Regions from separate parts of the Sphingobium sp. B2D3A genome, predicted to be linked through region 1. Evidence: riboswitches for the same ligand, from Rfam matches in the RefSeq annotation. Region 1 holds a riboswitch; each other region holds the start of a gene.

Region 1 (5,326 bases):
GGTTTTTTTATGTCCTCACTTGCCCCCTTTCATTTCATTACGGACGCGGCGGTCTCATTTGATCGAACGGTCAGACGCGGTGACGTCTCAGAGACCAAAACCGGAAAATAGATTCGACCGGGCGGGAGCATGCGCTTCTGTTCCGTTTGCGTGCCACGATTGAATCTCGTGCTTTCGCCGACGATACGGGCAAAAGAATCGTGGGATCGGCGATAATTGTCGCTGCGGACCGTGCACGACGCTTGCAAAACCGTTGGGCGATGGCCGAGCTTTGATGGACGACCATCAATACACTCGAACAATTTCAGCCCGCGCTGAGGCGATCGGCGCTCGGGAGGTTCTCTCATTCGCTATACCAGTCAGATGGTACCAATTCGCGAGAATGCGCCTGACGTAAATTTGGGTCTCTTCGATGTTGGGGATCTCGCGCTTCTTACGAACCCGACCTGGGCCTGCGTTGTAGGCGGCGAGCGCGAGGTGAACCTGCCCGAAGCTGTCGAGCTGTTGTTTTAGATATGCGGCTGCACCTCGCAGATTGTCACGAAGGTCGAAACTGTTGACGCCAAGCTGACGAGCCGTGTCAGGCATCAGCTGCCCTAAACCAAAGGCGCCCTTCTTGCTGATTGCCGAGTGATTGTACCCGCTCTCCTGAATGATCAGCGCATCCATGAGGCCAACCGGAAGACCGGACCTACAAGCAATGTCATGCACCACCGGATATATCATCTCGCGGCGCTTTTCGGCTGCTGCGTTGAGCAGTGCAGACTTCCGATATATTGGCGCTGCACATGATGTTGAGCTTGCCGACATAGCAATTTGCCGAGCAGATGAAGCCCTTGTCCCTTTCATCCAGAAGGGAGCGAGGACAAACGGTGCCACTGATGTTGGCCGCGACGCCTCGGGCGCTGGATGTTGGGCGGCTTCTGAGAAGCTCATCATCATGCCGGCTCGAATCTGGCTGGGAAGGTCCCCCTCAACCACCGCGCGCTCCCCAAAGGAAAGCACAGTCGCTTGCCGGCTCGCGTCAGCCCTAACAGTTTGAGGGGTGGCCGCGCAGGTTAGAATTACGAAAGGGAATAAGAGGGGATCGATACGACGTATCATCGCTCTCTCCTGGTTAGCGGAAAGAGATCAGGTTCGAGCGCGCGTGGTTGCTCTGGATTAGCTTGTGATGATCCCCGAGCAACGTGAGAATGCGATTGCAGAGCATCGCTACCTCACCATCATTGAGGTCGGGCATCACGTCAGAGTCTGGCTCGAATAACTCCCTCATCAAGGTCGACACGAGACGGCAGACGAGTGTGAGGCGCGGATCATGATAATGTTCAGGGTCGTTGAGGACTTCGACCGCCAGGAACGCTTCTAGGCGATCTACTCCGATCGCTCGCCCAACTGCGACGAGATTTTCGTATCGAGGTCTGAGGTTCCCACCAGGTTCGAGCAGGGCGGACAGGCTGCTATGGTGCTGGCTCACCAACTCGCTGATTTGGCGTAGCGAGAGTGAGCGACGCGCGATCACCCGTCCATATAGATTTCGGTACTTCTCGATCATCAGATCGCCTCACCCCAAAAGCCACTACGTCGCAGCATTGCAATGTTTGCAAACTGTGTCATGTTGGCACTACTGTTATTGTTGTCACAGCGCAACGCATGTTTCATCTGCGAAGGGATGGAAAAGAAGGTGCATCGACTTGTTTTGATGGTTGAACCGGAGCTGATGGAGCGCTTGAAAGCCTCCATGCTCCGTCGCGAGGTATTCTCGCGCTCTGAAGTCGTTCGCCAGTTGATCGATGAAGCACTTACGCGGGAAGAGGCCCCCCCCGCCGCGAAGTAGCCGCTATGGGCTGCAGTCTTCATTTTTCGGAAATACCCCTGTTTCGGTGACCCCGCTATCTTCGTGAGACCGGAGGCTTTGCGTCCCGCTGTCGCCAGCGCTTTGCCTTTTCGATCAGCTCATTGTTCCGAGGATGGGCTGTTCAGGGTTTCCTAACCACGTTCCCGGCTTATCGGTCAAGGTTACATCCGTGGCATACGCTTAAATTAACCTTGATATTCTGCCAAAGAGAACTTGCAACACAGTTCGTGGCTAGAAAACGCGCCAAACTGGCTAGAAAAATAGCCACTGCGGCTAGAAATCCCGCCATAGTGGCGAGAAAACCCGCCAGAATTAGAAATTTTATTGCGCAGAATTTGGCTCTCGATTCGATTTCTTGATATTTTTCGCTAGAAAATCATTTCTGGAGCTGAATCAGTTCAATTTTCACTTGCTGACTGCCTTCATGTTTTCCGATTTTGCTGCGGGGGTGATGAACCACCTCGCAAACATCGGAGAACTATATGGGCAAGACCATGTCCCGGCGCTTTGCGCGGGACAATGAACGTGCACTCAACGCGGCCGTCATGGCCGCGCTGCTACTTGTGGCACTGTTCTATCTGATCAATCCTGCTTTCGCAGGCACCGACACGACATTCGCGCCGGCATCCACGCTCTTTCAGAACATCCTTCAGGGTTCGGGCGGAACGTTGATCGCAATAGTCGCGACGGCAATCGGCCTGGTGAACCTCGCCCGTGGCGGCTTCCAGATGGCATCGGTCGGCGTACCGCTCGGCGTTGGGATCGGCGTGGCCACCGGCCCCGCAATCGTCACCAGCACGATCACCGCGATCATCTGACACTCTAGCCTGCCGGGCTTTTCGCGGCTCGGCGGGCAGGCGGGGCGGCTTATGAACCGATACACTATTCCCTCGAAGCTGGATGAGCCCGAGCGCATCGGCCCCTGGACCATCGACGAACTTGTCGTGACCGTGGGACCGTTCGTCGTGGGCATCATCACGCAGCAGTTCACGGTCGGCATCATTGCAGGGGCATTGGGCTGGTGGGGCTTACGCAAGGCAAAGGCAGGTCGTGCCGGTGCCTGGCTCATCAATGCTGCCTACTGGTATCTGCCGAGTGAGGTGTTGAAGCTCAGCGCCGTCCCGCCTTCCTACATTCGATTGATGGCGGGGTAAGGCATGGATCTGGAATATAGTCAGGGGCAGGCTCAAAGGGTCTTGCGCCAGCGTAATATGCTCGCGTTGACTTGTGCCGGCCTATCGGTGCTGACGGTCGCCTCGCTGATCGCCGCTTCGGTCAAGGACCGCGAAATCGTTCTGCAGCCGATCGCCGGACGATCAGTCACCATTTCGTCGCGGGCGATGGATCGCGATTATCTCGAACTGGTGACACGCGACACGGCGGTACTCATGTTCAACAGGACGCCGCAGTCGGCGGACTATTGGATGAACCAGGTCCTCAAGATCGCTCATCCTTCCGCCTACGGAAAGCTCAAAGGCGAGCTGATCAAGATCGTCGACGATCAGCGTGGGTCTAGCGTCGCGCAGTTCTTTACGATGGAGAAGCTGACGGTCGACCCCAAGGGCCTGAGCTCGACCGTAACCGGTGTTTTGCACACCATGGTCGGGCGCGAAGAGGTCTCGGCCATCCAGCGCACGTTCCAGTTCAAATGGACCTACACCGGTCTTGAACTGCGCCTGATCGGTTTCCGGGCCGTCGAACCCGCAACGGCGGGTCCCGCTTCGCAAAGCAACGCCAGTGGGGAGGCAACGCCATGACCGGTAACGTGACGAGATACTCCTGTGCGGGACTATGCATGGCTGCATTGTGCGCCGCATCTCCAGTCTGGGCCGATCAGCAGTTCACCGTCGAGGATAATGACAGCGTCCGCTGCACGGTGGCAGCGAGCGAGCTGACGCGCGTGAGCCTGGTCGATGACGCCTTCGCCAGTGTTTCCAAGACCGAAACGCTCGATCCTCGCGACGACTTCTCGGTGGTCAACGAGCCAACGCGCGGCGACATCTACATCTCTGTGCCCGATGGCTTTCGGCCCGGAACCCTGTCCTTCTTCGGCACCAGCAAGAAGGGCTTCGTCTACAAGTTCGCTTGCAAGGTCGAGAAGGTCGAGGCGCAGCAGATCTTCCTGACCAACAGCCGCGCCTTCGCGCCACCAGCCCAGGACGCGCAAGGGCTGGAGGATGAGGCGCCCGATCCGGACGAGGCGGCCGTTCGGCTGATCCAGGGCATGGCCGCACAACAGGTCATGCCCGGCTATCGGCTTTCCCGTTCGGCGCTCGCGCCGGTCCAGGTCGGCACGCTGACCGTGCAATTGATCGCTGAGTATCAGGGCCTCGATCAAACGGGCCGCGTCCTTCGTATCGAGAACAAGGGCGATAAGCCCGTGGTTCTCGATGAGAGCGCCATCGCGCCCGCCGGTGCCCATGCCGTGAGTATTTCACGGCCGCAGCTCGGGCCCCGTGAGGCAACCGCCGCCTATGTCGTGGTCGCGAACGCAGACCAACGCTGAACAAGATCGACCGGAGCAAATTCAATGGCAGGTATGCTGGATTTTCTGAAGCGGCGAGACCATCGGCCCCATAATGGTGCGGCGGGCGATACCATCGCCAGCATCGACATGACGGCCAATGATGGCGCCCTGCATCGTCAACGACTGATCCTTGCCGGGGGCAGCGCCATCGCGATCGCCGCCGCCATGTGGTGGCTGTTCTCAGGACGCACGCCGGCCAATCAGGACCCCAATGCGCAGGATCTCGCTTCCAGCGACGTGCAGATCGCGACCGGCGAGCTGGGAACGCGCAATCTGTCCGAGAAAGAATGGATCGCCATGAGCGAGAACCGCCTGCAAGCGCAGGCGGGGCAACTCGATCGCCTGCAGGGGCAGGGGGACCAGCTCAGCCAGCTTCAAGCGCAGGTCGAGGCGCTTCGCGCGCAGAACGCGTCCATGGAGAGCGACGGCCGACAGGTCCTGTCCGCCTATGAATCGGAGAACGCGGCTCTGCGCTCACAGCTAAGCGCCGCGCAGACCGCCCCGGCGCCCGCTGCAGGAACCTCCTCGCTCTACGGCCAAGGTGGACCTCAGGCCTATCAAGCGCCGGATGCCCCTGGGCGTCGCCCGGGCGAACTCAAGGTCATCAACTTTGGTTCATCGGCGGCCGCCTCGGGCGGAACACCGGCAGCGGGCGCCCCGTCGCGGCCCGGCGCCGTCCTGACCGATAGTCCCAACTATCTCCCGGCCAACAGCTTCGCGCGCGCGCGGGTGATTGTCGGTGTGGACGCGGCGTCCAACGTGCAGAGCCAGAGCGATCCCTTGCCCGTCGTCTTGCGCATCACCAGTCCGGCGCGATCGGTTGCCGACGGGCAGAAAGTCTTCAAGACCCGCATTGAGGGGTGCCTGGTCAACGGTTCGGCGCGCGGCGATCTCTCCAGCGAGAAAGTCTATGTGAAGCTCGCGCGGATGACCTGTCCGGATGC
Region 2 (5,326 bases), on a different contig from region 1:
ATGAATATTCAATTGTAAGTAATCATAAATAGAGTATTAAACAGATTTTAATTTTCAAAAACATGAAATTTTTGATTCTCGTCTTTGAAGGCACAGAGTGCCCTGCTTCTGATGGTACGGAAAAGGTAAAAATATTAAATCTGATGAAGATCAAAAAGCTTTTCTTGGATATGTTAGGAAGCTGAGTTTTAAATTTTCACGCAATACTAGCTACTCAACTTTTCTCCTCGTAAATCAATGTGTCCGGGGTCGTTCTCCGGGTTCTCAAACTCGGCCGCTTCCGCAGTCCCCAACGTTGGCATCTGTGCCGGAGCCGACTATCGGCGCTGTACCGAGCGATGGGTGATCTGATGGAAGTCGAGCCGTTTCAGGCCATAGAATTGAGCAAGTTGGCCTATCGCCTGGGCGGGGAGGGGCGATCGGTTCTCCATATGGAGTTTGGCCAGCCCTCCACGGGGGCACCGCAGGCCGCGTTGGATGCTGCGCGCGACGCGCTTGGCATCGATCCGATGGGTTATTGGGAGAGTCATGCGCTGCAGGCGCGTCTCGTCCAACTCTATCGGGAGCGGTACGGCATAGCGGCGGAGCCGGATCAGTTCCTGCTCACCTGCGGCGCCTCGCCGGCATTGGTCCTTGCGCTGAGCACCCGGTTTAAGGCGGGTGATCGGATCGCCATGGCCCGGCCGGGCTATGTCGCCTATCGCAACACGGTGCGCGCGCTCACCATGACGCCGGTCGAGATCGAATGCGGCGAGCAGGCGCGCTTTCAGCTGACGGCGCGCGCGCTCGCGGCGCTGGATCCGGCACCGCAGGGTGTGATCGTCGCCAGCCCGGCCAACCCCACCGGAACGATCATCGCGCCTGCCGAACTGGAGGCGATTGCGCGGCTCTGCGGGGAGCGCGGCATCGCGGTCATTTCGGACGAAATCTACCACGGCCTGAGCTACGGCGCGCCTTGCCGCTCGATGGGGGAATTCGCAGCCGACGCGATGATCGTCAGCAGCTTCTCGAAATATTACTGCATGCCCGGCTGGCGGCTCGGCTGGCTCTATGTGCCGCGCGCCATGGTCGAGCGTGCCCGCGCCTATATGGGCAGCTTGTTCCTGACCGCGCCGTCGATCAGCCAGCATGCCGCTTTGGCGGCGCTGGACTGCACGTCGGAACTGGAAGCGCATCGCGCTACTTATGCCCGCAATCGGGACATTCTCATGGAAGCCTTGCCAGCCCTTGGCCTGCGACGCATCGCGCCGCCGGATGGTGCCTTCTACATCTATGCGGATGTCAGCGACTTTACGGATGATAGCCCGGCGTTCTGCAAGAAGCTGCTCGTTGAGACAGGCCTCGCCACGGGACCGGGGGTCGACCATGATCCGGTCAATGGCCATCGGTTCATCCGGCTGAGCTTTGCGATCACGGAAGCCGAAGTGCAAGAGGCAGTGCGGCGCCTTTCGGCATGGTTGCCCGGCCAGCGACGGCTGTAACGATCACGTCGCGGGCGGTGGTCCCCAACCATATTTTAGAGGAGCGGATTGCAGTGCAATCGACGTCTTGCTTGCGCGTTCGTTAACCATGATTATCGGCTTGACAGGGTCGGTTATGACCTCGCTCCAGACCGGGAGTGCCGATTTTCACACGACAAATCAGCTGTATGGCTTCGATCTGCATGCGCGTCATCTCGACGAGGGCGGGCTTTTTTGTTGCGCTGCCGCTCAGCTAACGTTAATATTCCTCCTGAAGATGACGGCTCCGCCTCACGGGCTTTCCCAAGGGTGTTCGTCGCCTTCGACAAGGGCAAACTGTCGGTAACGGCGGGACGCAAAGCCTCCGGCCCCAATGGGGTAGCGGGGCTACCGGGGGATGAAACAGAGCATTTTCGGATATCGTGTGTAACCTGCTGTGAGAAGGTCATGGGGTTCGTTTGAACCTCAGGCTGCGCTCCCTGTCGTCGCGCTTCGATCCTGTCTCAAATCCCGTTGAACCGCACCTGCATGGCGGTTTGCCCTTCACATCATCTGGGCGGTGGGCCCACACGAGGGGATTTCGTAATGCAGGGCAAGGCAATCAAAACGCGCGGCGCCGTTCGGCAGGCTCTCAAGGCCGGTCTGTTCAGCAGCGTCGGCATTGCGGGGATGTTGGCAGGCGCATCTGCCGCCCACGCCGAGCCTGGCATTTGCCAGACTGAGGGTAATGTGACCCTGTTTTTCTGCGAACCCTCGTCGGTTAAGGCTCGTATTGAAGGAGGCGATACCAGCCTCATTGTGAACGGCGCACAGGACGAGTGGAGCATCACGGGCGATGGCGTCAGCTATTATACGTGGGACAATACAGTCTCTGGCGACATTACGTCGACGCTGCTCATCACCAATTCCACGATCAGCACCACTGATAATGGCGGCGTAAACGTCAGTTCCAATATCCAGGGTCGGAACGACATTTCGGTCACCTTGGGCCCGGACGTCACGGTTGACAGCGTGGGTGGCAACGGTGGCATCTGGGTTCGCAACCAGATCGCGGGCGACATCGTGATCGAGAATGGCGCCGCGCTGACGGTCTCAGGCGTGGAAACCAATGGCATCTCTGCCACCACCAACGCAGGATCGGTGAACATCACCAATAGCGGGGCCATCACGGTCCAGCAAACCAACGGGGCCGCAGACTTCACCCAGCGGGGAATCTACGCCGACGGCGGTTTCAACGATGCCGAGCCGGTCGAGGTGACCGTGACGAACACTGGCCAGGTGGAGGCTCAGGCGGCGGGTATCCGCGTCGTCAATTACAACGGTTTGGCGAAAATCACGAACAACGCCTACGTGTCTTCGGTCAACAATCAGGCGCTGGTCGGCTGGACGCCGAACGGCGAAGTGGTGATCGACAATCAGGAGCAGGGTGAGGCTATCTCGGCCAACGGCCCGGCGATTCAGGGCGCCTCGCAGATCGGCAATATCACCATCACCAACGCAGGCATTGCGGAGGGCACCACCGGCATTCTCGCCGTCGCCGGCTTCGACGAGGATGCGCCCGGCTCTGGTAAAATCACCATCACCAACAGCGGCATTGTCACCGGCAGAACCGGAAGCGCAGTTCAGGCGCGCACGCCGCTTGGCGATGTGGTCATCAGCAACACCGGCACGCTGCAATCGCTGAGCGGGATCGCGGCTGTCGATGCAGACACACTTAGCGGCATGGTCCAGATCACCAATTCCGGGTCGATCCTGGGTGAAACCGGTATCGTCACCAACAGCGCGGCGACCACGATCATCAACGCCGGTACCATCGAGGCCTCGCCTTCCTTCGGCCACGCCATTCTGATGGGCGCCGGCGACGTGACGCTGGAGTTGCATGCCGGCTTCAACATCATCGGCCTCGTCGCGGATGCGGATATCGCGAGCGGCACCAATACCCTGGCGCTGGGCGGCGCCATCAATGCGTCATTCGACGCCGGATTGGTCGGCACGCAATATTATGATTTCGATGAGTTCGTGAAGGTAGGGACCGGCACCTGGACGCTCACGGGGACAGGGACGACCGGCTGGACGGTCCGCGAAGGGACGCTGAACGCTGCCAGCAGCGACGCATTCGGTGTGGGTCAGGCCTATGTCGTTGAAGGGGGCGTGCTGGGCGTGGGGGGCTCCACCTATCAGGCGACCCTGGGCTCGCTCACTGTCGGAGAAGCTGGCCTTGTCTCCACCGATGGCGGCGTGCTCGTGCTCGACCAGAGCAGCGACACCGTCTTCGCCGGCACGTTGGTCGGCCAGGGCAGGTTCGTCAAGGCGGGCGAAGGTGCGCTCGCTTTCACCGGCAATGGCGCTCTCTTCAACGGTGCGCTGGATGTCACCGGCGGCGCCTTTGACCTCACGGGCGGCTTCAGCGCCAGCACGGTGACCGTGGGCGGCGCGGAGCTGGCTTCGCTCAATATCAAGGCGGTGGGGCAGCTCAACTCTGTCTCTGCGGCCATTGGCATGAATGGCACCGCGGGGAGCGTTACCGTTGATGGCGGCGCGAGCTGGATCAACTCAAGCCTCATCGAGATCAGCCGCAATCCCAATTCCTCCGGGTCGCTGACCATCACAAATGGCGGCTCGGTCGAAACTGTGAATGGCAGCATTTATATGGGCGCGGGCGGCTCGGTCAGCATCAGTGGTCAGGGTTCGGCGCTCCGTGTCGGTACGCTGCATTCCGAACTGCCGGCCGACTGGGTTTCGGCCGATGGCTGGTTCAGTGCGGATGAGGGCAGCATCTCGGTGACCGACGGTGGTTTGCTGGAGGCTGACGGCAGCTATATCGGCGGAAACGGCTCCGGCACGGCGACGATGATCGTCGACGGTGCCGACACGGTGTGGCGCAACGGCCTCAGCCTGTACATCGGCGGCACCGGCAACGACACCGTTGGCCAGGGCAATGTGACGGTGTCCGGCGGCGCAGAAGTCACGTCCTACACCAGCGCGCTTGGCGTCGACACCGGCTCGAGCGGAACGCTGACGCTGACCGGCGAAGGCACGACCTACAGTGTTCTCGCCCGTAACGGCTACGCCGGCAACATGCGGGTCGGCTACAGCGGCACGGGCACCGCCACGGTTTCCAACGGCGCCCTGCTGTCGGCAGCCGCCCTGATCGATGTGGCGAGCCAGGAGGGCAGCAGCGGTACGCTGACCATCGAGGCGGGCGGCCGCGTCACCGGCGAATCCCTGCGAATCGGTGGGGCTCAGTCCGCTGTCGGCAGCGTCAGCGTCGATGGAGCAGGCTCCACGCTTGAGATCGGCAGCGGTCGCATTGGTATCGGCATCTCTGGCGAGGGCACGCTCATGGTCAGCAATGGCGCCTCGGCGAGTTCGCAAGGTGCGATCATTGGCTGGGAGTCGACCGGTCAGGGCACGGCCATCGTGAGCGGCGCGGGCAGCACGTGGACCAATGACGGCATTCTCTACGTCGGCAACGTCGGCGAAGGAACGCTCAACATCGCGCAGGGCGGTCGGGTCACCAGCACGGATGGCTATGTGGGCACCGTCAGCGGCTCTACAGGCGCGGCGAACATCAGCGGTGCCAACTCGGTCTGGGACATGAGCGGGCTGTTCATTGCCGGCAACGAGGCGGGCGCGCAGTCGACGATCTCGATCTCCAATGGCGGCACATTGCGCGCGGTGCAGGGCACGCTCGGCAATCTCACGGGATCGCAGGCGAGCATGATCGTGACCGGCGCTGGCTCGACTTGGAGCGCCTATAATGATGGCCTGACGAACTGGGCGGGTTACATCAATGTCGGCCTGTTTGGCAGCGGCACGCTGGAGGTCTCGGACGGCGGCAAGGTGGAGGCGGTGCGCGTCTACAT
Region 3 (5,326 bases), on a different contig from region 1:
GTTGGCGTGCGTCCCAGAGACGGCGCCCGTCACATAGATGGCGATGGTGACGGCAAGGCCCCAGGTGATGCACACCCCGAAATAGGCTGTGCTGTAAGGGCTTGGATCATAGAGAAAATACATCGCGGCGGCAGAACAGCCGATGGTGATGATGATGAACACTGCAATGCATTCGGAGATCAGTTCTCCAATAAATGCCTTCCCCGGTGACATTGGCCCCTCCACGTTTATCGATTGTCATTTATCCGACGGCGTTGACGTCCAACCTCGCATGATCCGCGAGATAGGCTTCCAGCGCCGCCACCTCTTCCTTGCGCATATGCAGGCCAAGTTTCGATCGACGCCAGACAATATCGTCGACCGAGCGTGCCCATTCATGCGCGAGAAGATAATTCACTTCGGCTTGCGTGAGCCCGGCGCCGAAATGCTGGCCGAGGTCCTCCGCCGTCTTCACGTCTGCGAGCAGCTTGAAGATGCGTGAGCCATAGCTCTCCGCCAGGCGGCGGATGGTGCTTTCGCCCAGAAAACCGACCTTCTTCCGCAGGTCGGCAATGAGGCCGTCCAGCCCTCGCGCGCCCAAGTCGCCGCCGGGCAGCGGAGCGGTGGCTGTCCAGGCCGGTCGCAGGTTCGGGAGGTGCCGGGCGAGCTTGTCCATCACCTCTTCGGCCAGCGCGCGGTGCGTGGTGATCTTGCCGCCAAAAACGCTCATCACCGGCGCCGCGCCCCAAGCATGATCCAGCGAGAGGACGTAGTCGCGACTGATCTCCGACGCGTTGGTCGTCGCGTCGTCATAGAGCGGGCGCACGCCGGCGAAACTCCACATCACATCCTGCGGCGTGATCTGCGTGGCGAACCAGCGGTTCACGGAGTTGCAGAGATAATCCGTCTCGGCAGCGTCAATCGTCACGACGTCCGGCGCGCCCTGCCACTCCACATCCGTCGTGCCGATCAGCGTGAAGTCGTTTTCATAGGGAATGGCAAAGACGATGCGCTTGTCCGGATTCTGCAGGATATAGGCGTGGTCGCCCTCATACAGCTTGCGGGTGACGATGTGGCTACCCTTGATCAGCCGCAATGTGCCCGCGCCCGCAACGCCGGCCCGCTCGGGCAGGAAATCAGCGGCCCAGGAACCGGTGGCGTTGACGAGCACATGCGCGGTCACGGAGAACGGCGTGCCGTCAGTGCCCAGCAAGGACACGCGCCAGCCATGCTCATCCCTTTGTGCGGCGAGGCATTTTGTGTGGGTGAGGATCGTCGCGCCATGCTCGGCGGCATCCTGCGCGTTGGCGACGACGAGGCGGCTGTCGTCGCCCCAGCAATCGGCATAGACATAGCCGCGGCCAAATCGAGATTGAATGGCGCTGCCATAGCCATCCCCGGCCAGCCTGATCGCCCGGGAGTGGGGCAGGCTGCTGCGCCCGCCCAGCCGATCATAGAGAAACAGGCCGATGCGCATCATCCACATGGGCCGCATGCCGCGATCATGGGGCAATACGAACTCGAGCGGGCGGATGAGGTGCGGCGCCGCACGCATCAGCCGTTCCCGCTCCGCCAGGGCCTTGGCGACCAGCCGGAACTCATATTGCTCGAGATAGCGCAGCCCGCCATGAATGAGCTTGGTGCTGGCGGAGGAGGTGTGCGCGGCGAGATCGTCCTGCTCGACGAGCATGACACGCGCGCCACGACCCGCCGCATCGCGCGCAATCGCAGCGCCGTTTATACCTCCCCCAACGACCAGAACATCATACGCAATATCCATGGAGCGACCTTCGCAGGGCCTGACAACGAAAGTCAATTACTTTCGTATCTTTCGTATTTTGAAATGGGCAGATGGTCGGCCCCCGGCGCGAGCGAATTTCACTCGCAAGACTATATTGGCTAGCGAGTTTCCCGTTAGCTTGGCCGGACGACGGGGTCGGCGCGAGATACGGGACCTATCCGCGCACCGGAAAAGCGAAATTTCAAACGAACCCGTCGGATGTACCCGCGCGGCGTCGGCAGGCCATCAATATCGCTGGACCGAGGCACGCCGTGATGGCTATCGGCTGGGCCATGAGTGTCATCGCAACCATCATGAATTCGGCCACCGGCCAACCCGTTCAGAAAATGACCTTCGGTCGCATGCCCAAGCCCTGGGCCAGTTTTAATCTGGAAAGCGGCGAGCTGGTGACGATCGATCGCGTGCAGGTCGGCAAACCGGCGCCCGGCAAGTTCGTCGCCCCCGTCGAGGTCTGGGTGACGCCGAAAAGCTGATGTCGGCAAGCCCGGAGCGGATGAGCGACATTCTGATCGTCGGCGGCTCGCTTGCCGGCCTCATGACCGGCCTCGCACTGTCGCGGCATGGCTTCTCGATCACGCTCCTGGAGCGCTCGACCGATACCGACCGCACCGGGGCCGCGCTGCAGGTCGGCTATGGCTTGCTCGAGCAGTTGACTGGGCGTCCTCACGCTACGGGCGCGCTCGCGACGGGCGTCCAGGCATGGCAATCGGTCTATCGCGGTCTGCGCGCAGCGGCGGACGGGGCGGGCATTGTGGTCCTGCAGAACGCCTGTGTGGAAGCGACGGGAGAGGCGGAGGATCGGGACTGGGCAAGGACCGCCGATGGTCGGCGGTTCGACGGCAAGGTGCTGGTCGGCGCGGACGGCTATCAGAGCGTCGTGCGGCGGCAGGTCAGTCCGGAGCGCCCCGATGCGGTCTTCGCGGAGTATCTGGCCTGGGTCGGCTTTTCCGAAGAGTCGGCGCTGTCTGTCCGCTATCCGCCCAATCTGGAGTTTCTCGAGTCCGGGCCCTATGTGCTTCTCGGCTTTCCGCTGACAGCCGCCGATGGCAGTCCGGAGCGCGGCCGCCGCCGGGTCGGCTGGGGCTGGTACGACGCCGGACATAACGCAATCCTCCGCAGCACAGGGGCGGTCGAGGGCCCGCTGGTGCGGCATTCGCTACGCCCGAACGACATGCCGGATGCACTGTTCGATGAGCTGGCCGCACTGGCGCGCCGGCACTGGCCATCGCCCTGGCGCGATGCGATCCTGGAATGTATCGCCCGCAAAGCGGTGCTCGGCACACCGGTCGTGGAATATTGTCCCGACCGCCTCGTCGCCGGCCGCATGTGTCTGGTTGGCGACGCTGCCCATGTCTGCACGCCAATGACGGGCAATGGCTTTGCAACCGCCGCGCAAGATGCTCTCACCCTCGCGCGCTGCCTCGACCCGGCGGCCTTGCGGACCGACCCCAAAGCCGCGCTCGTGCGATATGAAGCGTCCCGGCTGCCCGAGGTACGCAGACTGGCGCGGTCCGGCCAGCAGATCAGCCAGAATTTCGTGCGCTCTGCCGGTTGAGGCGGTTGCTCTCCGGCATTGCGCCGACATCCTGAGGCCGCACCCCACCCCGCAAACGCTCAAACGAGGACCGACGCTTGGCCGCGTCGCGCGCTCCACGCCCTGACAAGCGAAGCGGGGGGAGAGGAGCCCAAGCGGCGTTTTTCGCGAGACGGGCCTTGGCATTTAGCCCGGATGTGTAATTCATCAGGATCATAGCGGCGGCAACGAAATACATCCTCATGGAATTCGGTTTGGCGCGAGCTAACCGCATCGTCGGTTCGTTTCAGTCCGCGAAGTTATTGGCGTGTTGCTTAGGCTCTGATGATCCAAACCTCGCGTTTATTTCATTGAAAACAAACGCGCTCCTAATCGGGCTACTCGATCTGCGGTTCGACATGGGAGTAGTCGCACAATTCTCCATCTGGTCGTTCACCACATAGGCGTTGACTGTGTAGCGTATAATAGTTAAATCAAAATTTACCTAATAGCGCCCGAGATTCTCGGTCGAAACGGCAAACCATCGGCGACGATGGGACGCAAAGCCTCCGGTCCCTCACAGGGATAGCGGGGTTACCGAAACGGAGAACTATTGTGGACCTGTCGTCCTCGCGCCTTCCAGATCCTTTCCGCCCTCATCAGGCAACGGCCCGTCTTTGGCGACGGTCAGCAAGCACCCTTACCGATCATCACGTGATCCAGTTGCTTGCGACTGGCTCGCCAGATGCACCCGCTTGTAATCCCAAGATCCGCGAAACGATGCCGCCCGAGGGCCTCCAAGGCGGGTGGGGTCTGATATTTTCCGATTAAATTCATGTGCATATCAAGTAAGAGAAAGACATCGTCATGTTCGTGAACTTGAAGTCTATCGCGACAATTGCGCTTCTGGGTTCCATCCCGGCGGCAAGCTACGCTCAGTCCTCAGCATCTGTGTCGACCACGGGTACAGCCCGGATTGTTCAGCCGATTTCGATCGCAAAAACCAGCGACCTTGCGTTCGGCACGATCGTGAAACCCTCGGTAGCAGGGACCAACACGGTCACTGTCGATGCCTCGACGGGCAATCGCAGCCTGTCTGGTTCCGGCGACGCCGTTGCCGCTGGCGGCACGACGTCGCGCGCCGCCTATACGGTCTCGGGTGAAGGGGGGCAGACTTTCTCGATCTCGGTGCCCGCCAGCTTCTCCATGACCGGTACGCCCGGCGGCACGATCACCGTCACGCTGACGCCGAGTGCCGCAACGGGCACATTGTCCAGCTCCATCGGCACAGCTGGCACCGCGACCTTCGGCGTCGGCGGTAGCTTCTCCCTGCCCAATACGCAGGCCTCTGGCAATTACTCGGGCAGCTTCACGGCGACCGTCGCCTACAACTGACCTGTGGCAGGAGCGTCTCGTGACGGTCTCATCATCCATCCGGATGGGAGTGCGCCTGTTGCGGGCGACCGCTCCTGCGCTGGGAGCGCTGTGCCTTTGCGCGGCGCTTGCAGCCTCACAGGCGAACGCGGCGGAAGCGACTGCGAAAGGCCAGGTTTCGATCGTGGAGCCAGCTTCGATCACGCAATCGGCGAAGGACATTGTTCTGCAGCCGGTGCTGGTTCTTCAGTCGAGCCTCCGGGTCATGATCTTGTCGCCAGGGCCGCAGTCAAACGAGAGCGACCAAAACGCCGGGCTTTCCATGGCCGCTCCTATTCAAATCGCCGGGGGCAGCAACCAGACGTTTTCTCTCCTGGTCTCACAAGCATTCGTCCAGCCAGGTACAGGGGGTTCGCTCAGGGTACCGATTGCGACGCTGAGCGATGATAATTTCCCGTCCTTTGAAGCCGGTCCCTCAGGGTTCGAGGATGTCCTCATGGGCCGGCTGAGCGGCGATGGGCTTCTGTCTGTTCCGCCGTTTCTTTTGAAAGCGCTGCGCAACAGCTACGGGCCCGACGGCGGGCCTTTGCTGGTCCTGGCGCAATATGAATGAGCTGGAGACGCCGGTGATGACTCTGCCAGGCGTCGTGAAGTGTGTC
Region 4 (5,326 bases), on a different contig from region 1:
CTAGCGCACCGCCGACCGAGCCGACCGTGGCACCGACCGTGCCAAGCACGCCGCCATTTACGTCGCCGCCCGTGGCCGTTCCGCCGCCAAGCACGCCGCCGCCTGACACGTCACCGCCCACGCCCACGGCGCCGCCGACAGACCCGACGGTCGAACTCACCGCGCCGAGCACGCCGCCCACGGCCCCCGTGCCACCGCCGGGCAGGGACGCGCCGTTCGGCAGCACATTGGCGTTGACCAGCGCCGGATCGCCGCTCCCCAGCAGTTGATTGCCGCCGAGCGCGACATTCAGCAGATTGTCGGAAATGCCGCCGGTGGGCGCCGTAATGTTGGTCACCCGTACATCGGCGATGCCGTTCACTGTCGCCAGCGCGGTATTGCCTGCGTTCAGCACGCCGGCGGATGCGAGCGTGCCCGTCGGCTGGGTGTCGCCAAGCACGCCGACGCCGATCGCGCCCGCTGTGCCATCAAGACCGTTGGTCACGGTGCGACCGCCAACATCGATGGACACCACATCGCCGACCACGCCTTGCGCGCCCTGCAGCAGCAGCGTGCGGCCCTCGCCGGCATCGACCAGCACCGTGCCGGTATCCTGCAGCACCCGCGTGATCGTGCCGGTCACGGGCTGCGTGACTGGCAAGGCAGCGGCGATGGGGGTGGTCACGCCTTGCTGGCCATCCGCGACGCCGAGCACGGCATTGCCGGCCGTCGCCAGAACCGGGGAGACCTGCGTAACGACGCCCCCAGCCAGACCGCCACCGGTGCCGCCGCCGCCATCGGCCGATCCGCCGCCCCCGGTATTTCCGCCGCCGGTGTTCCCACCGCCGGTATTTCCGCCGCCGCCCGTGTCAGTGCCGCCGCCGCCATTGTTGCTGCCGCCATCGCTGCTGCCGCCCGACCCGGGCGCTGGCGAGCCGACATTGGCGTAGCGGGAATAACCGCTGGTCTCGCAGGCGCTCAGCAGCATGGCGAGCGCGGAGCAGGCGGCTATGGCGGGCATGGCCCGGCATAGTCGTGACGTTCTGTTGGATCGGAATGTCGTCGTGGAAAGAACCTGAGCCATTGCGTCATCTCCTGTCAGGCTTGCAGCCGGGCTGGAGACGGAGCTATCCGATGGCAGGCCCACGTAGCGCGGAGCGGTGTGGAGCGATCATAGCCAGAGCGAGGCGTAGACACGCACACACAGCTCCGACCTCGGCTCCTTCGGCAACCCCGCTACCTTGAACCCAAGGCCGGAAGCTTTGCGTCACGGCGTCACCACCGCTTTGCCATTATCGGGATCGGAGTGATCCTGCGCTTGAAATGTCAAGCGCTGGAAAAGGTTCATGGAAAAGAGTCTGAACTTAACTTTTATCATGCCTGGGAGAACGTGCCGCCCGAGCGGGACCGTCCTGGCTCCCTTCGTCGCACCGGACTCGACAAGCCCGGCGAGGAATTCTATACCGCCCGATATGGAACAGACCGCCATCAGGGGTCGGCCCCGCGAATTTTGCTGCGAGCAGGCGCTTGCGGCCGCGTTGCGTGTGTTTTGGACCAAGGGTTATGAGGGCGCGTCGCTCAGCGAGCTGACGGACGCGATGGGGATCACCCGCCCGAGTCTCTATGCCGCGTTCGGCAACAAGGAGGCCTTGTTCCGGCAGGCGCTCGATCTCTACGAGCGGGAGAAGCTGGCCTATATCGGTCCGGCTTTGGATATGCCCACCGCGCGCGGCGTGGCGCAGCATCTGCTCGATGGCGCACTCTCCACGATTGCCGGCAATGGCCAGCCCACCGGCTGCCTCAGCGTGATCAGCGTCACCGCCTGTGGCGCGGAAGCGCAATCGATCCGTGAGGAAGTGCTCAAGCGCGGCGAGACCGTGAAGCGGGCACTGGTGGCCCGGATGCAGCGCGCCATCGACGAGGGCGAGTTTGTCGGGCCCACCGATGCGGAAGCGATCACGAAGTATCTCATCGCCGTTTTGCAGGGCATGGCGGTTTTGGCCGGCTCCGGCACCACGCGGGAGGAGCTGGAGCGCGTTGCCGAGACGACTATGGGGATGTGGCCTAGCCGCTGAAGCGCCTGGGGACCCAAGACCGATTTTGCGCGCTGCAAAATAAAATATCGGTCGGTACAAAAAACCGGGTTGACGCCTGAACATCCGATTAATATACCAGTCAGTACAGAAGGCGTGGGAGTGCGTGCGGCTTGGCCGGGCGCGTTCTGCTTGCCCGACTTGATTTGACAGCAATTTCATAGGTTCTGGTTTCGGGACGGACGCGCCGGTCGCGCACCGTCTTTCCCGGATCGATCCCTGGCATCCGCGATGCGCGCGCCCGGCAGCACTGGCTGTCCGGGGCTACCCCGTCGTGCCTGCCGGGGAAGCAGGAGGAGACATGGTGATGGCATATCTGGATCTGAGAGATGGCGGGGCACGGGCGATGGTCCCGGGTGTCACTGCATCGGAGGCTGCAAGCCTCCAGGTGCAGGATGGCCACCTCCTTCCGGTCGAGTGGACGATTGTCCGCCTTGCGCGGGAGGACGGTCTGTCTTCCCTCCGCGAGGAGAGCCGCCTGGGCCGCCTGCTGCGCCTCGTCTTCGGCTTCCGCCGGGCCATGCCGTTGGCGAGCGCGCGCCTCGAAGCGCTGCGGCGCATCGCGGTGCTGAGCTGGCACCATGGCTACAACATCGCCCCATCCGAGCTCGGTCGCTTTTACGAGGCCGGCTACACGACCCATCAATATGAGACGCTGCTCCGCCACATCGGCGCCCTGCGTCTGTCGATCAAGCGGAGGAACCGCGCATGAACATGCTCAAGAAACTCAGCCCGGCGGAAGCCACGCCCATCGACGCCGGCACGACGCGGCGCCGCTCGCTGACCCGTGCCGCCTGGGTGGCGCTGCCGGTGCTCGCCATTGCCGGGGCCTATGCGCTGATGCGCCCGTCGCCCCCGGCTCAGGCCGCGATGGCGGCACCCACTGTCACCGTTTCGGCCCCGCTCGCGCGCGAGATCATGCTGTGGGACGATTATGTCGGCCGGTTCGAGCCGAGCCGCGCGGTCGAGGTGCGTCCGCGCATTTCCGGCCAGATCACGGCCGTGCATTTCACGGACGGGCAGATGGTCCGCGCTGGTCAGCCGCTCTTCACCATCGATCCGCGCCCCTTCCAGGCTGCGCTGGCCGAGGCGCGCGCTGGTGTCGCCACGGCCCAGAGCGATCTCGCGCTGGCCCGCAGCGATCTTGAGCGCGCCGAACGGCTGGTGGCGGTAGAAGCCGTTTCCAAGAGCGAAGTCGACCGGCTCCGCGCCCGCGTCTCGGCAGCATCGGCTGCGCTGGCCGGTGCCCAGGCCCGTGCCCGCAGCCGCGCGCTGGATCTTGAGTTCACCACCGTGCGCGCGCCCATTGGCGGCCGCATCTCGGATCGGCGGATCGACCCCGGCAACCTCGCATCCTCGGGAGAGGGCGCATCCGGCACGTTGCTCACCACCATCAACGCGCTCGATCCGATCTACTTCACCTTCGAGGGGTCCGAAGCGCTGTTCCTCAAGACCAAGCGTGATGCCGATGCCGACGCCACGCCGGTCGAGATCAAGCTGCAGGACGAAAATGCCTATCGCTGGAAGGGCAAGCTCGACTTTACCGATAACGGCCTTGATCCGCGCTCGGGCACCATTCGCGCCCGCGCCGTGCTGCCAAATCCCGATCTGTTCCTGACGCCGGGCATGTTCGGCAACATGCGCCTCTCCACCGGCGCGCCAACCCGCGCGCTGCTGGTGCCGGACACCGCCGTGCAGACCGATCAGGCGCGCAAGACGCTGCTCGTCGTCGGCAAGGATGGCACCGTCGCCGCCAAGCCGATCGAGCTTGGGCCGGTTGTCGATGGCCTGCGCGTCGTGCGGGCCGGGCTGGATCCCGCGGATCAGGTGGTGATCGTTGGCACCCAGCTCGCCATGCCCGGCGGCAAGGTGCAGGTCCGCAAAGGCCGCATTGCGCCTGAGACGCAGCCGGCGACGCCTGCCGCCGCCACCGCGCTGATGTCCGGCCAGGCCACGTTTACGCGCTAGGTCGTGATCGGCTTCGCCTGAAGCCGATCCTGATCCGGTCCCTTTTGCTTTCCGCATGTCCGAGCCGTCAGGTGAAGCCGCCTGACCCGGACATGCTCTGAGCGCTGCCCCCGAGGAGATCTCCTCATGCGTCTGTCCCGTTTCTTCATCGACCGGCCGATCTTCGCGGCCGTCATCGCCGTCATCATCACGATCATCGGCGCGATCAGCTATTTCTTCCTGCCCGTTTCGCAATATCCCGAGGTGGTGCCGCCGACGGTGACCGTCTCGGCCATGTATCCCGGCGCCTCTGCCGAGACCGTGGCGGAGACCGTCGCCAGCCCGATCGAGCAGGAGATCAACGGCGTCGAGAACATGCTCTATCTCTCGTCGCAATCGACGGGGGACGGGCGCGTGGTCGTCACCGTCACCTTCAAGCAAGGTACGGACCTCGATGAGGCGCAGGTTCTGGTGCAGAACCGCGTCGCCATTGCCGAGCCGCGCCTGCCGCAGGAGGTGCAGCGCCTCGGCATCGTTACCAAGAAGACCTCGCCGGACTTCCTGCTGGTGGTGAACCTCATTTCGCCTGATGGCTCGCTCAATCGCGAGTATATTTCCAATTACGCGCAGACCCGCATCAAGGACCGGCTGGCCCGCATCGAGGGCGTGGGCGACGTGCAGCTCTTCGGCTCGCGCGATCTCTCCATGCGCGTGTGGATCGATCCGCGCCGTGCGGCGGCGCTGGGTCTGACGGCCGGCGACATCGTTTCCGCGCTGCGCCAGCAGAATGTGCAGGTCGCCGCCGGCACGCTCGGCCAGCCCCCCTCGGGCGGATCGGCCTTCCAGCTCAATGTCGAGACGCAGGGTCGCTTCACCGATCCGCAGCAGTTCGCCAATGTCGTCATCCGCACCGACGATCAGGGCCGGCAGGTCCGCGTCTCCGATGTCGCGCGCGTTGAGCTGGGCGCCGAGGATTACGGCACGTCGGCCTACCTCGGCGACAAGGACAGCGTGATCATCCCCGTCTTCCAGATGCCGGGATCGAACGCGCTGGCCGCTGCCGAGGCGATCAAGGCGGAGATGAACGTCCTGGCCAAGGACTTCCCGCAGGGCCTTGAATATCGCATTGTCTACAACCCCACCGAGTTCATCCAGAAGTCCATCGACGAGGTCGTGAAGACGCTGGTCGAGGCGGTGATCCTCGTCGTGCTCGTCATCATCGTCTTCCTGCAGAAATGGCGGGCGGCGCTGATCCCGGTGCTGGCGATCCCGGTCTCGCTCATCGGCACGTTCGCGGTGCTGGCGGG

Evidence for each region. Region 1 has a riboswitch for cyclic di-GMP ahead of M2337_RS17220 (hypothetical protein). Riboswitches for the same ligand answer to the same signal wherever they lie in the genome.
Region 2: another riboswitch for cyclic di-GMP. It lies ahead of M2337_RS14385 (autotransporter domain-containing protein); the one in region 1 lies ahead of M2337_RS17220 (hypothetical protein).
Region 3: another riboswitch for cyclic di-GMP. It lies ahead of M2337_RS01720 (DUF4402 domain-containing protein); the one in region 1 lies ahead of M2337_RS17220 (hypothetical protein).
Region 4: another riboswitch for cyclic di-GMP. It lies ahead of M2337_RS05205 (hypothetical protein); the one in region 1 lies ahead of M2337_RS17220 (hypothetical protein).

Annotation. Positions count from the first base shown of each region.
Region 1 is NZ_JAOQOI010000002.1:99,587-104,912, reverse strand. Features, by position in the region: gene M2337_RS17225 (lytic transglycosylase domain-containing protein) at 286-981, opposite strand; gene M2337_RS17220 (hypothetical protein) at 1,118-1,552, opposite strand; gene M2337_RS17215 (hypothetical protein) at 1,613-1,834, shown strand; cyclic di-GMP riboswitch class I at 1,877-1,951, opposite strand; gene M2337_RS17210 (hypothetical protein) at 2,338-2,673, shown strand; gene traL (type IV conjugative transfer system protein TraL) at 2,725-3,009, shown strand; gene M2337_RS17200 (type IV conjugative transfer system protein TraE) at 3,013-3,612, shown strand; gene M2337_RS17195 (type-F conjugative transfer system secretin TraK) at 3,651-4,361, shown strand; gene M2337_RS17190 (TraB/VirB10 family protein) at 4,386-5,326, shown strand, end outside.
Region 2 is NZ_JAOQOI010000001.1:3,099,352-3,104,677, reverse strand. Features, by position in the region: gene M2337_RS14390 (pyridoxal phosphate-dependent aminotransferase) at 339-1,481, shown strand; cyclic di-GMP riboswitch class I at 1,781-1,855, shown strand; gene M2337_RS14385 (autotransporter domain-containing protein) at 2,046-5,326, shown strand, end outside.
Region 3 is NZ_JAOQOI010000001.1:397,633-402,958, reverse strand. Features, by position in the region: gene M2337_RS01740 (MIP/aquaporin family protein) at 1-213, opposite strand, end outside; gene glpD (glycerol-3-phosphate dehydrogenase) at 242-1,759, opposite strand; gene M2337_RS01730 (hypothetical protein) at 2,053-2,253, shown strand; gene M2337_RS01725 (FAD-dependent monooxygenase) at 2,274-3,335, shown strand; cyclic di-GMP riboswitch class I at 3,819-3,895, shown strand; gene M2337_RS01720 (DUF4402 domain-containing protein) at 4,161-4,688, shown strand; gene M2337_RS01715 (hypothetical protein) at 4,708-5,280, shown strand; gene M2337_RS01710 (hypothetical protein) at 5,273-5,326, shown strand, end outside.
Region 4 is NZ_JAOQOI010000001.1:1,121,727-1,127,052, forward strand. Features, by position in the region: gene M2337_RS05205 (hypothetical protein) at 1-1,000, opposite strand, end outside; cyclic di-GMP riboswitch class I at 1,203-1,280, opposite strand; gene M2337_RS05210 (TetR/AcrR family transcriptional regulator) at 1,452-2,054, shown strand; gene M2337_RS05215 (hypothetical protein) at 2,380-2,784, shown strand; gene M2337_RS05220 (efflux RND transporter periplasmic adaptor subunit) at 2,781-4,040, shown strand; gene M2337_RS05225 (efflux RND transporter permease subunit) at 4,167-5,326, shown strand, end outside.